2 regions of the Pseudoalteromonas sp. SiA1 genome follow, and region 1 is predicted to be linked to the other one. Evidence: predicted binding sites of a transcription regulator. Region 1 holds the regulator's gene; the other holds the start of a gene.
The links. Region 1 encodes sigma-54, which starts transcription at its own class of promoters, with help from an activator protein. Its sites were predicted from a motif close to GTTGGCACGNNNNTNGNNT; they were not measured.
Positions count from the first base shown of each region.

Region 2: glnA (glutamate--ammonia ligase) is a predicted target of sigma-54. The motif match lies at 2,448-2,466, and genes of this name have one in related genera.

Region 1 is NZ_CP076084.1:426,494-432,244, forward strand. Features, by position in the region: gene KK487_RS01970 (HPr family phosphocarrier protein) at 1-213, opposite strand, end outside; gene rapZ (RNase adapter RapZ) at 233-1,075, opposite strand; gene ptsN (PTS IIA-like nitrogen regulatory protein PtsN) at 1,095-1,547, opposite strand; gene hpf (ribosome hibernation promoting factor) at 1,552-1,839, opposite strand; gene KK487_RS01990 (RNA polymerase factor sigma-54) at 1,866-3,365, opposite strand; gene lptB (LPS export ABC transporter ATP-binding protein) at 3,700-4,425, opposite strand; gene lptA (lipopolysaccharide transport periplasmic protein LptA) at 4,422-4,961, opposite strand; gene lptC (LPS export ABC transporter periplasmic protein LptC) at 4,951-5,505, opposite strand; gene kdsC (3-deoxy-manno-octulosonate-8-phosphatase KdsC) at 5,502-5,751, opposite strand, start outside.
Region 2 is NZ_CP076084.1:188,764-194,514, reverse strand. Features, by position in the region: gene typA (translational GTPase TypA) at 190-2,013, opposite strand; gene glnA (glutamate--ammonia ligase) at 2,522-3,928, shown strand; gene KK487_RS00930 (DUF4124 domain-containing protein) at 4,043-4,564, shown strand; gene glnL (nitrogen regulation protein NR(II)) at 4,645-5,715, shown strand; gene ntrC (nitrogen regulation protein NR(I)) at 5,731-5,751, shown strand, end outside.

The sequences.
Region 1 (5,751 bases):
AGCGTCGGGGCCTTCGCATACCACCTTAACTTCTTTGCCTTGGCTGCTTTCGAGTAACATAAGTGCCAGTACGCTATCGCCAGCGGCTTGTTTGTCATCTTGAAATAAAGTGATTGTGGCATCAAATTGCACAGAAAGCTGAGCTAATACTGTCGCCGCTCTAGCGTGTAATCCTAATTTGTTTTTTATTAAAAATGTATTTTCTAAGCGCATTGCATGTTCTCACTCGGTATTATTCTTGTTCTCGGTGGCGAATTTTTACATTAGGATGGCTCATTGCAAAGCTTTCGCCAATGGTTTGCGCTAAATAAACAGAGCGGTGTTGCCCACCGGTACAGCCAATTGCAATGGTTAAGTAGCTGCGGTTATTTCGTTCTAAATGCGGCAGCCATGTTTGCACAAATGTTTGAATTTGCCATGTAAATTTTTGCACTATACTGTGACTTGCTAGGTAGTCTTTTACTGGTTGGTCCAGCCCTGTAAGTGGCTTAAGTTCAGGCTCCCAATGCGGGTTTGGTAAAAATCGGGCATCGAATACGTAATCTGCTTCTTTAGGGATGCCGTGTTTAAAACCAAATGACTCAAAGGTAATGATCAGTTGTTTATCTTTTTTTCCGAGTATTTTTTCACGAATAGACTCAGCAAGCTGATGCACACTTAAATCCGTGGTATCAATCATATAATCAGCACGGTTAATCAATACATCAAGTAGTTGTTTTTCTTTTTTTATGGCTAAATCAAGCGGCAAAGAATCAATAGATAAAGGGTGGAGACGTCGCGTTTCTGAAAAACGTTTTATTAATGTTTGATCGTCACTGTCTAAATAAAATACCGTTGGTTTAGTAAAACCAGGTAAATATTCAATGATTTCATTAAACTGCTGTTGCTCTTTAGGTAGGTTACGTACATCAACACTCACGGCAATTTTATTATAACTGTCGGAAACACTGCGCACTAATGATGGTAATAAATTAAGAGGAATATTGTCTACACAATAATAACCTAAGTCTTCCACAACGCGTAACGCCACAGATTTACCTGAGCCTGAACGACCGCTTATAATTATTAATTCCATTTATCACCTTTCTTTGTTACTACGATTGACTGACGATAACCTGATATAGTTCGCTATCCGATTTGGCGGCGCGTAACTGTTTACAAAATTCTTTATCATTGAGCTTATCAGCAATCGTGGCTAGCGTCTTCAAATGCTGCTGATTATCGCCATCGGGAACAATTAACGCGACAAAAATGTCAACCGGCCGGTTATCAATCGCATCAAAATTAATAGCTGTTTCGCTCACTAAAATCAAAGCAAGGGGCTCTTGAGCTCCACTCATGCGACCATGTGGAATAGCAATGCCTCGGCCAATGCCTGTACTTCCAAGCTTTTCTCTTGCAGTTAATGCATTAAGAATATCTTGTTGTGTTAAATAGGGCAGCTTATTGTGAGCCAATTCACTGATAAATTCTAAAATTCTTTTTTTACTATTAAAAAGGACCGCAGCTTTACTGCAGTCCTGACAGATAAGTGAGCTTAGTTTCATAGTGTTAGTGTCGAGCAAGTTTCTCTTTGTGTTTAATTACTTGACGATCTAGCTTGTCAATGAGCGAGTCTATAGCGGCATACATATCTTGATGCTCAGTAGAGGCAAAAATCTCAGCGCCACTAACATGAACGGTTGCTTCAGCTTTTTGGTTTAGTTTTTCTACATCGAGAATAACGTGCACATTCGTTATGTGATCAGTGTGCCTCTGTAACTTCGAAAATTTACTATTTACGTAGTCTCTAAGCGAGTCGGTAATATCTACATGGCGACCAGTTAAATTCAGTTGCATAAACATTTTCCTCTTTGTTGTACGCCTTAAATCAAACTTTTACGTTGATTAGACGGGGGAATAGCTAGAGATTCGCGATATTTTGCAATGGTTCTCCTCGCTACTTTAATTCCTTGCTCTGCCAATATATCTGCAATTTTACTATCACTCAATGGTTTAGCTGAGTTTTCTGCAGCGATTAATTTTTTAATTAATGCACGTATTGCTGTTGATGAACATTCGCCACCATTTTCAGTACTTACATGGCTTGAAAAGAAATATTTAAGCTCAAAAATGCCACGTGGTGTATGCATGTATTTTTGCGTAGTAACACGCGATATAGTCGACTCATGCATTTCCACCATTTCAGCCACATCGTTAAGCACCATAGGCTTCATAGCCTCAGGACCGTGTTCAAAAAAGGCCTGTTGCTGCTGCACAATACAGTTGGTTACTTTAAGTAGCGTGTCATTCCTACTTTCTAAGCTTTTTATAAACCATTTAGCCTCTTGTAAGTGCGAGCGAATAAACTGGCTATCACCACTTGATTTAACCGTACGCGACATAGCTGCATATTGGCTATTTACTCTGATCTTAGGCATGCTATCTGGGTTTAATTCAACTACCCAACGACCTTTAACTTTCTTAACCGACACATCAGGAATAACGTATTCAGACTCTTCTCTAACAATAGTGTCTGCCGGTTTTGGGCTGAGCGTATGAATCAACGTCATGATTTCTTTAAGCTCATCTTCTTTAAGCTTTGTTTTTTTCATTAACGTGCGATAGTCACGTGCAGCAAGTAAATCAATATGATCGGTTAAGATCATTTTTGTTTCGTTTAAAAAAGGTGTGTCTTTATCAAATTGATTTAGCTGAATACACAAGCACTCTTGTAAACTACGCGCGGCTATTCCCACTGGATCAAATAGTTGAATACGCTTTAGTACCGCTTCTATTTCGTCAAGTTCAACTTCATCTTCGCCGTCGTTTTCTTGGTTAAAGCTTTCTAATATTTCTTCACAGCTAAGGGTTAGAATCCCTGAATCGTCCACAGCTTCTACAATTGCAATAGCTATCGCTTCATCGGTAGGACTAAACGGCGTCAGTTGAAGTTGCCACATTAAATACTCATGCAGCGTTTCAGTCGAAGAGCCTTGATAAATAGATTCATCTTCTGGCATTGGGCCCGATGAAGAGGCAGGCGCAGCGCTCATATATTCATCCCAAGTAACATCCATAGCCATATCATCGCTAATGGTGTCTTTGGTCATTGCTTCGCCGCTATCTTGCTCATACTCGCTAGGTTTATCGTCAGCTGAGGCACTTAGCGTTAAGTCATCGTTATCGGCTTTTTGTTCGTTTTTACCTGCAGTGTCTTCGCTGTAATCGTGTTCTTCAACTTCAAGCAAGGGGTTGCTATCGAGCGCTTCTTGAATTTCTTGCTGGAGATCCAATGTACTGAGTTGCAATAAGCGAATTGCTTGTTGCAACTGTGGAGTCATTGTAAGTTGCTGGCCCATGCGCAGCTGTAATGATTGCCTCATGTATCTCTAACAATCCTTTTAAATTACGGTCTGTTGACCTTTACGGATTAAAATTTGTTCAAACTAGGGGCGGTTTAATTGCGGCGCGAGGTTTGTAACCTAGTGGGCTAAGTCAAAACCGAGCAACAAAGAGTAAATCGTCCCTAGGCAGAACCCGAAGGGCAGCGCCTGTTTGGCATTGATGCTGCGTTATCGCCTATTTATGGGGAATACCACACCACATAGGCTCTGCCTTGCCTAAATACCAAACAGACTGCTGCAAATTCAACCTTGAAAGGTCAACAGACCTAAGTATAATTAATCTTAGCAGATGCTTAGTGGAATAACACACATATTAGAGCTTGAACTGCTCGCCCAAATAAACATCGCGTACTGTTTTATCGTTTAATACGTATTCAGGAGTGCCTGATGCAATTAACTCCCCATGAGAAACTATGTAGGCTTTTTCACAAACATCAAGTGTTTCGCGCACGTTATGGTCTGTAATAAGTACGCCAATGCCACGGTTTTTAAGATGCTCTATGATCTTTTTAATATCTAATACTGAGATAGGATCAACCCCCGCAAAGGGTTCGTCTAAAAGGATAAATTTAGGGTTTGCTGCTAACGCGCGAGCAATTTCAACGCGGCGACGTTCACCACCTGATAAAGCCATACCTTGACTATCGCGGATATGCTGAATGCTAAATTCATCAAGTAAATTATTTAAGGTATCTTCGCGTTGTTGTTTATTTAATTCTTTACGTGTTTCTAAGATAGCCATTAAGTTTTGATAAACAGTCAGCTTTCTAAAAATAGACGACTCTTGCGGTAAATAACCAATCCCTAAACGCGCTCGGCTGTGCATCGGTAATAAAGTAATATCTTTATCATCAATTGATATTTTGCCTTTATCGCTAGGGACAAGGCCTACAATCATATAAAAAGTGGTGGTTTTACCTGCACCATTAGGGCCAAGTAACCCCACAATACTGCCAGCTTCAACCTCTAGGCCAACGTTTTTTACAACTTCACGACCTTTGTAGCTTTTAGCTAATAGCTCTGCTTTTAATGTGCTCATGGTTGGCCTTTATCATCTTCTTTTTTATTTTCAACAGGGACTAAAATAGTGTGTACACGGTCTGTTGAGTTTTCGTCTTTTTCTGCGCTAATTAACTGCTGCTCGATATCGTAAGTGATACTTTTAGCTGTTATTTTTTGACCTGCTTGAGCAATGCTTGCATCGCCGATTAAGGTTAAAAAACGCAGCGACACATCGTAACGCACTTCATTAGCACTGGCGCTCATTATGGTGCCATCAGCTTGTGTTTCTTCAAAATATGCAGGGCTGCCTGTGGCAATTAATAACTGTTTGTTATCGCCTAGGTCATCGCGTTTATGCACTTCTAAACGGTCAGCTGTGATACGGCGATTACCATGAATAATTTCAACATTTTTCTCAAAAATGCCTACGTTTTCTTTTAATTGACCTTCTTGCTTATCTGCACTAATTGAAATTTGATTTGCAGCGGGGGCTTCAGCAGGTTCAGCGCCATTACTGTTAAAAGCAATTAATAGTGAGGGAACAATTAAAATTTTAAATAGGTTATTGGTCATAATATAGGGTTCGCGTATGGTTAATAAGTTTAATCACCTCGGTTTTTAAATCGGCCTCAAGGCCTTTACCTGTGATTTTTAAATTAGGTCCTGTAATAACGACAGGCTGCTGTGATTGCATGGTTAATAGTTTTATATCAACATTGATGGTCTGGGCGGTGATCGTATCGATCATGGCGTTATCTACTAAATTTTGAGCGGTTACATTACCCTCTAACACCAGTTGACGGTCGTCGTAGAGTGTGGCTTCATCGGCGTTAATACGCCATGTTTGCTGCTCGTTGTATAAAGTGAATATAGGCTTTTCAAAAAAGGTAAAACCGAGTTGTTGATACAACTCCATTTTTACCGCAGTTACCTTATGGCTCACTTTACCTTGTTCATTATAAGCCGTTTGTTTTAGCTCAATAGCGGTATAATCAGGCTTAGCAATAACTTGTGTTTCTTCGCTTGCAGTTATATCAACCTTAGTAAAATAAGGATACCAGAGCCAAACCATACAGCTTATGAATAAAACGCTCAGTATAATGCGCGCTACATTCATGAACTCGTTCCTTGGCTAGTTAGTGGCTTGTTATTTTCGAGCATAAGTAAGTCTGTCAGCTCTCTTACCGCACCAAAACCGCCGGGCAGTTGGGTTACATAATGTGATAAACGTTTAATAAGTGGATGAGCATCGTTTACGGCTACCGCAAAACCGACTTGCTCCATTACTGGCATGTCTGGGCCATCATCACCTATATAAGCAATTTGCTCATCGCTAAGCGCTAATTTTTGTTTTAATTCTTGA
Region 2 (5,751 bases), 240 kb from region 1:
AAATATAGCTTTGATAATAACTTAATACCTCTTTTAGGTTCAATATTAAAAACTGTTTAACAGTATCGAACCAACTGCGATGCTTTAACCTGTGGACTTACGCTCTTCTCTGGCTAACTATTATCCACAAAAAAGCCGCTGTATTTTGCAATACAGCGGCTTTTAAAATCATGATTCTAAATTAATAGATTATGACTTAGGCGCACGACCCGCACGTTTACGCTCATTTTCAGTTAAATGACGTTTACGAATACGAATGTTCTCAGGTGTAACTTCTACTAACTCATCATCAGCAATAAACTCAAGCGCTTGCTCAAGTGAATAGTTAAGAGCTGGTGTTAGTGTTTGTGCTTCATCGGTACCAGATGCACGAACGTTAGTAAGTTGCTTACCTTTAAGCGCATTAACTGTAAGGTCGTTATCACGGCTATGAATACCGATAACCATACCTTCGTATACTTCAACACCGTGACCGATGAATAAACGGCCGCGCTCTTGTAAGTTAAATAATGCGTTAGTTAGCGCTTTACCTGTTGCATTTGCAATCATTACACCGTTCTTACGAACACCTAGCTCGCCACCTTTGTGCGGACCGTAGTGATCGAACGTGTGGTAAAGTAAACCAGAACCTGATGTTAACGTCATGAACTCAGTTTGGAAACCGATTAAACCACGGCTTGGGATCATAAAGTCCAAACGCATACGGCCTTTACCATCTGGGGCCATATCAGTAAGCTCACCTTTACGAAGACCAATTTGTTCCATGATAGAACCCTGATGCTCTTCTTGACAGTCAATTGTTAGTGTTTCATACGGTTCTTCTAACACACCATCAACAGTACGTAAGATAACTTCTGGACGAGATACCGCTAACTCGTAACCTTCACGACGCATGTTCTCGATTAAGATACCTAAGTGTAATTCACCACGACCCGATACACGGAAGCTATCTGGGTTATCAGTGTCTGCAACGCGAAGTGCAACGTTGTGTACTAATTCTTTGTCTAAACGCTCACGGATATTACGTGATGTTACAAACTTACCTTCTTTACCACAGAAAGGTGAGTTATTTACAGAGAACGTCATCGTTACTGTTGGCTCATCAACACTTAGTGGAGGTAATGCTTCAACGTTGTTAGGACAACAAAGCGTATCTGAAATCTTAAGCTCGCCAAGACCCGTTACCGTTACGATGTTACCAGCGTAAGCTTTGTCAGTGTCAATACGCTCAAGACCTAAGTAGCTTTGTACTGAACCAATTTTACCGTTACGTTTAGACCCGTCAGCGCTAATAACCGTAACTTGTTGGTTAGGTACAACTGAACCGCGTTTGATACGACCAATGCCAATTACACCTTTATAAGAGTTGTAATCAAGCTGTGAGATCTGCATTTGGAAGTCACCTTCAGGATCTGCATCCGGTGGTGATACTTCGTCAACGATCATCTTGAACATAGGTTCCATGTTATCAGATGCTTCGTCTAAATCTAATGTAGCCCAACCATTGATTGCTGATGCGTAGATTACTTTAAAGTCTAACTGTTCATCAGTTGCGCCTAGGTTATCGAATAAATCAAAGATTTGATCCATAACCCAATCAGGGCGAGCACCTGGCTTATCAATTTTATTGATAACAACGATTGGCTTTAAGCCTTGCGCGAATGCCTTTTGCGTTACGAAACGCGTTTGTGGCATTGGACCTTCCTGAGCATCAACAAGTAGTAATACTGAGTCAGCCATCGAAAGTACGCGTTCAACTTCACCACCGAAGTCGGCGTGTCCAGGAGTATCTACGATATTGATATGGTAATCATTCCATGAGATAGCGGTGTTTTTTGCTAAAATGGTAATACCACGTTCTTTTTCAATGTCGTTTGAATCCATCACGCGCTCTTCATTACCGCCGCGTGTTTCTAATGTACCTGATTGCTCAAGTAGTTTATCAACCAGTGTTGTTTTACCGTGGTCAACGTGGGCGATAATTGCTATATTTCTTAACTTTTCGATGCTCATATATTCACTCAGAGAAATTGAATCTCATTGATCCTGCAGGGGCTATACGTTCTCACCTGCGCTTTCACGAGATGTCCCAGCATAGGATTTAAAAGGGCGCATATTATCCCCTATAAATGGAATGGATGAAAGTTTATCCAAAATAAAATTTCAAACTTTCTCAATAAAATAATTAACCCATTGTTTTAAAATAATTAATTATGATGATTAATTTTTAGATATTTATATAAAAAGATGGTTTTGGGTTAATTTAAAGCGACTTTACTGCGTATTTTGCATTTTCTTTGTGCTAGTCTAAGGTGATTAATTTACAAGCAATTATTGCTTTGTAAATATTGCACCATTTTGGAAAAATTACGCACTAAGATGGTGCTTAATCTATATCACCTTTATTTTATTTATATTTTTTTACATAAAAAACAAATAATTATAATAGTGGCACAAAATCAGCTTGTAGATATTCAACGTATCTAAGCAGCAATAATAAAACCCAATAGTTGGAGGACACATGTCACAATCGGTTTTAGATTTTATTAAAGAAAATGACGTTAAGTTCATTGATTTACGCTTTACTGACACAAAAGGTAAAGAGCAACATGTTTCTATTCCTCATCATCAAGTTGATGAAGACTTTTTTGAAGATGGAAAGATGTTTGACGGTTCTTCAATTGCTGGCTGGAAAGGCATCAACGAATCAGACATGGTGTTACTACCAGATGCAGATTCAATTAAACTTGACCCTTTCACAGAAGAAACAACCCTAATCGTTCGTTGTGACGTGGTTGAACCTTCTACATTACAAGGTTACGAACGCGACCCTCGCTCAGTTGCTAAGCGCGCTGAAGAGTACATGCGCTCTACGGGTATTGCTGACACTGTTTTATTTGGCCCAGAACCAGAGTTTTTCGTATTTGACGACGTTAAATACAAATCTGACATGTCTGGTTCAATGTACAAAATTGATTCTAAGCAAGCAGCTTGGAACTCAGATAAAGAATATGCAGATGGCAACACAGGCCATCGCCCAGGTGTTAAAGGCGGTTACTTCCCAGTTGCACCTGTTGATGATTTCCAAGATTGGCGTTCTGCAACGTGCCTAGTTTTAGAAGAAATGGGTCAAGTTGTTGAAGCGCATCACCACGAAGTGGCGACTGCCGGTCAAAACGAAATTGCAACGCGCTTTAACACTATGGTGTTAAAAGCCGATGAAATCCAAGAAATGAAATATGTTATCCACAACATGGCTCACCTTTACGGTAAAACGGCAACGTTTATGCCTAAGCCGGTTGTTGGTGATAACGGTTCTGGTATGCACTGTCACCAGTCTTTAGCAAAAGATGGCGTAAACTTATTCGCAGGTGATAAATACGGCGGACTTTCTGAAGATGCACTTTACTACATTGGCGGTATTATCAAACATGCTAAAGCGATCAACGCTTTTGCTAACGCGTCAACTAACTCGTACAAACGTTTAGTACCTGGTTTTGAAGCACCGGTAATGCTTGCATACTCGGCTCGTAACCGTTCTGCGTCAATCCGTATTCCAGTGGTTCCATCTGCAAAAGGTCGTCGTATTGAAGTACGCTTCCCAGATCCAACAGCTAACCCATACCTTGCTTTCTCTGCAATGCTTATGGCTGGCCTTGACGGAATTAAAAACAAGATCCACCCTGGCGATGCTATGGACAAGGACTTATACGACTTACCAGCTGAAGAAGCGGCAGAAATTCCAACAGTTGCTTCTTCATTAGATGAAGCATTAGCTGCGCTTGATTCAGACCGTGAATTCTTAAACCAAGGTGGTGTATTCACCAATGACTTAATCGATGCTTACATCGCACTTAAGTCAAAAGAAGTTGAAAAACTTAACATGACAACTCACCCAGTTGAGTTTGAAATGTACTACAGCTGTTAATTTATTAACCGATAAATAATGTGTGTTTTAAGCCCGCTTTGCGGGCTTTTTTTATGGTAAATTTAACGGTTCTACACTAAAGTGAAGTTAATTTAAACAATGCAGGATAGCTGGATGGTAGGTAAGATTTTGTTGCTATTAATAGCTTTAATGTTAAGCCTTAATAGCCATGCGAGCGATAAAAAAATTTACGCATGGAAAGACAAAAATGGGGTGCTGGTTTTTTCAGATACTCCTCAGCCTGGCGCTAAAGAGGTTAAACTCACGAGCCAACATCTCAGCATGCCCGCTACAAACACCGATATTCTTGATACTGCTCCTACTAAAACAGCAGTAAAGTTTAGTATTAGTATTTCATCGCCTGAACCAAACCAAACTATAAGAGAAAACACCGGCTCTGTGTATGTCTCTACCCGTATTGCCCCTCGATTTGAAGCTGGATTTACCATTGGTTTATTTTTAGATGGCGTTGCCATTGGTGCACCGAGCGATACGACAACACTGGCGTTAAGAGATGTGGAGCGAGGCCAACACACACTGCAAGTTAAACTTTATAATAAACAAAATCAGGTAATTGCAACCAGTCCTGAAAGTGTATTTTTTATGCACCGTAAAGGCCTTAACATAGGTCGATAATTACAATTAAGTACGCGTGTTTAGCGTATATTTTCTAAAAACCTTGCCTACCTTCCCAGGCGCACTAAAATGGTGCAATGATGATTAATAAAACACATTTTAGCCCAGAGCTACTGAATATAATTTGGCAAAACCAAACCACCGCCCTGATGTTACTCAATGAAAGCTTTAAGCTTATTTACGCTAACACCAGTGCCAGTGAATTACTTGGCTTAGGCGAAAAACGTTTGCTAGGACAAGCATTCGACGATTTATTTAACTACCATTCTATCGACTTAAAACGCATTGCACAGTACTCGTTAGTTGATGGTGTAGACTGCCACCAGCACAGGGCTGACGTGGTGTTTATCGATTCTCGCCATGCAAAATTAGCGGTGAGTACTCGGCGAATAAAACATAACGACACCTATTATATTTTATTTGAATGTCGACAAACCGATGACGAAATAAAGCACGACCAAGTCTCAAATCAAATGCATCAATACCAAGCTGCACGTAACTTAATTCGCGGTTTAGCCCATGAAATTAAAAACCCGCTGGGTGGAATTCGCGGGGCGGCGCAATTATTGCAGTATGAGGGTGATCAACAAGAAAGAGATCAATGTGCAGAACTGATAATTGAACAAGCCGATCGGTTGCGTGAATTAGTTGATAAACTCCTTGGGCCTAACCAACTACCGCAAAAATCGTATGGCAATATACATCAAACATTAGAGTCGGTTGTTAAACTTAGTACGTTAGATAACAACCGCAATATTCGGTTAGTTAAAGACTACGACCCGAGTATTCCTGATGTTTATATTGATCAGAGCAAGGTTCAACAAGTGGTGCTAAACATTGTGCGTAATGCACAACAGGCATTGGTAGATGGTGGCGAAATAAAAATAAAAACACGGATTAATTATCAGCATCGTCGTCCGGGAAAAGCCCCTAAAAAGGCATTGCTTATTCAAGTAATGGATAACGGCCCAGGTATTGATGCTAATTTACGCGACACCTTATTTTACCCTATGACCACTAATAAAGAAGGTGGCTCGGGACTTGGATTATCTATAGCGCAAACCTTGATTGATCAACATGATGGCTATATCGAATGCGATAGTTGGCCAGGACATACTGAATTTAATATTTATCTGCCATTTACAGATTAATACTTTGGAGTTTGCATGAAAACAGCTTGGCTTGTA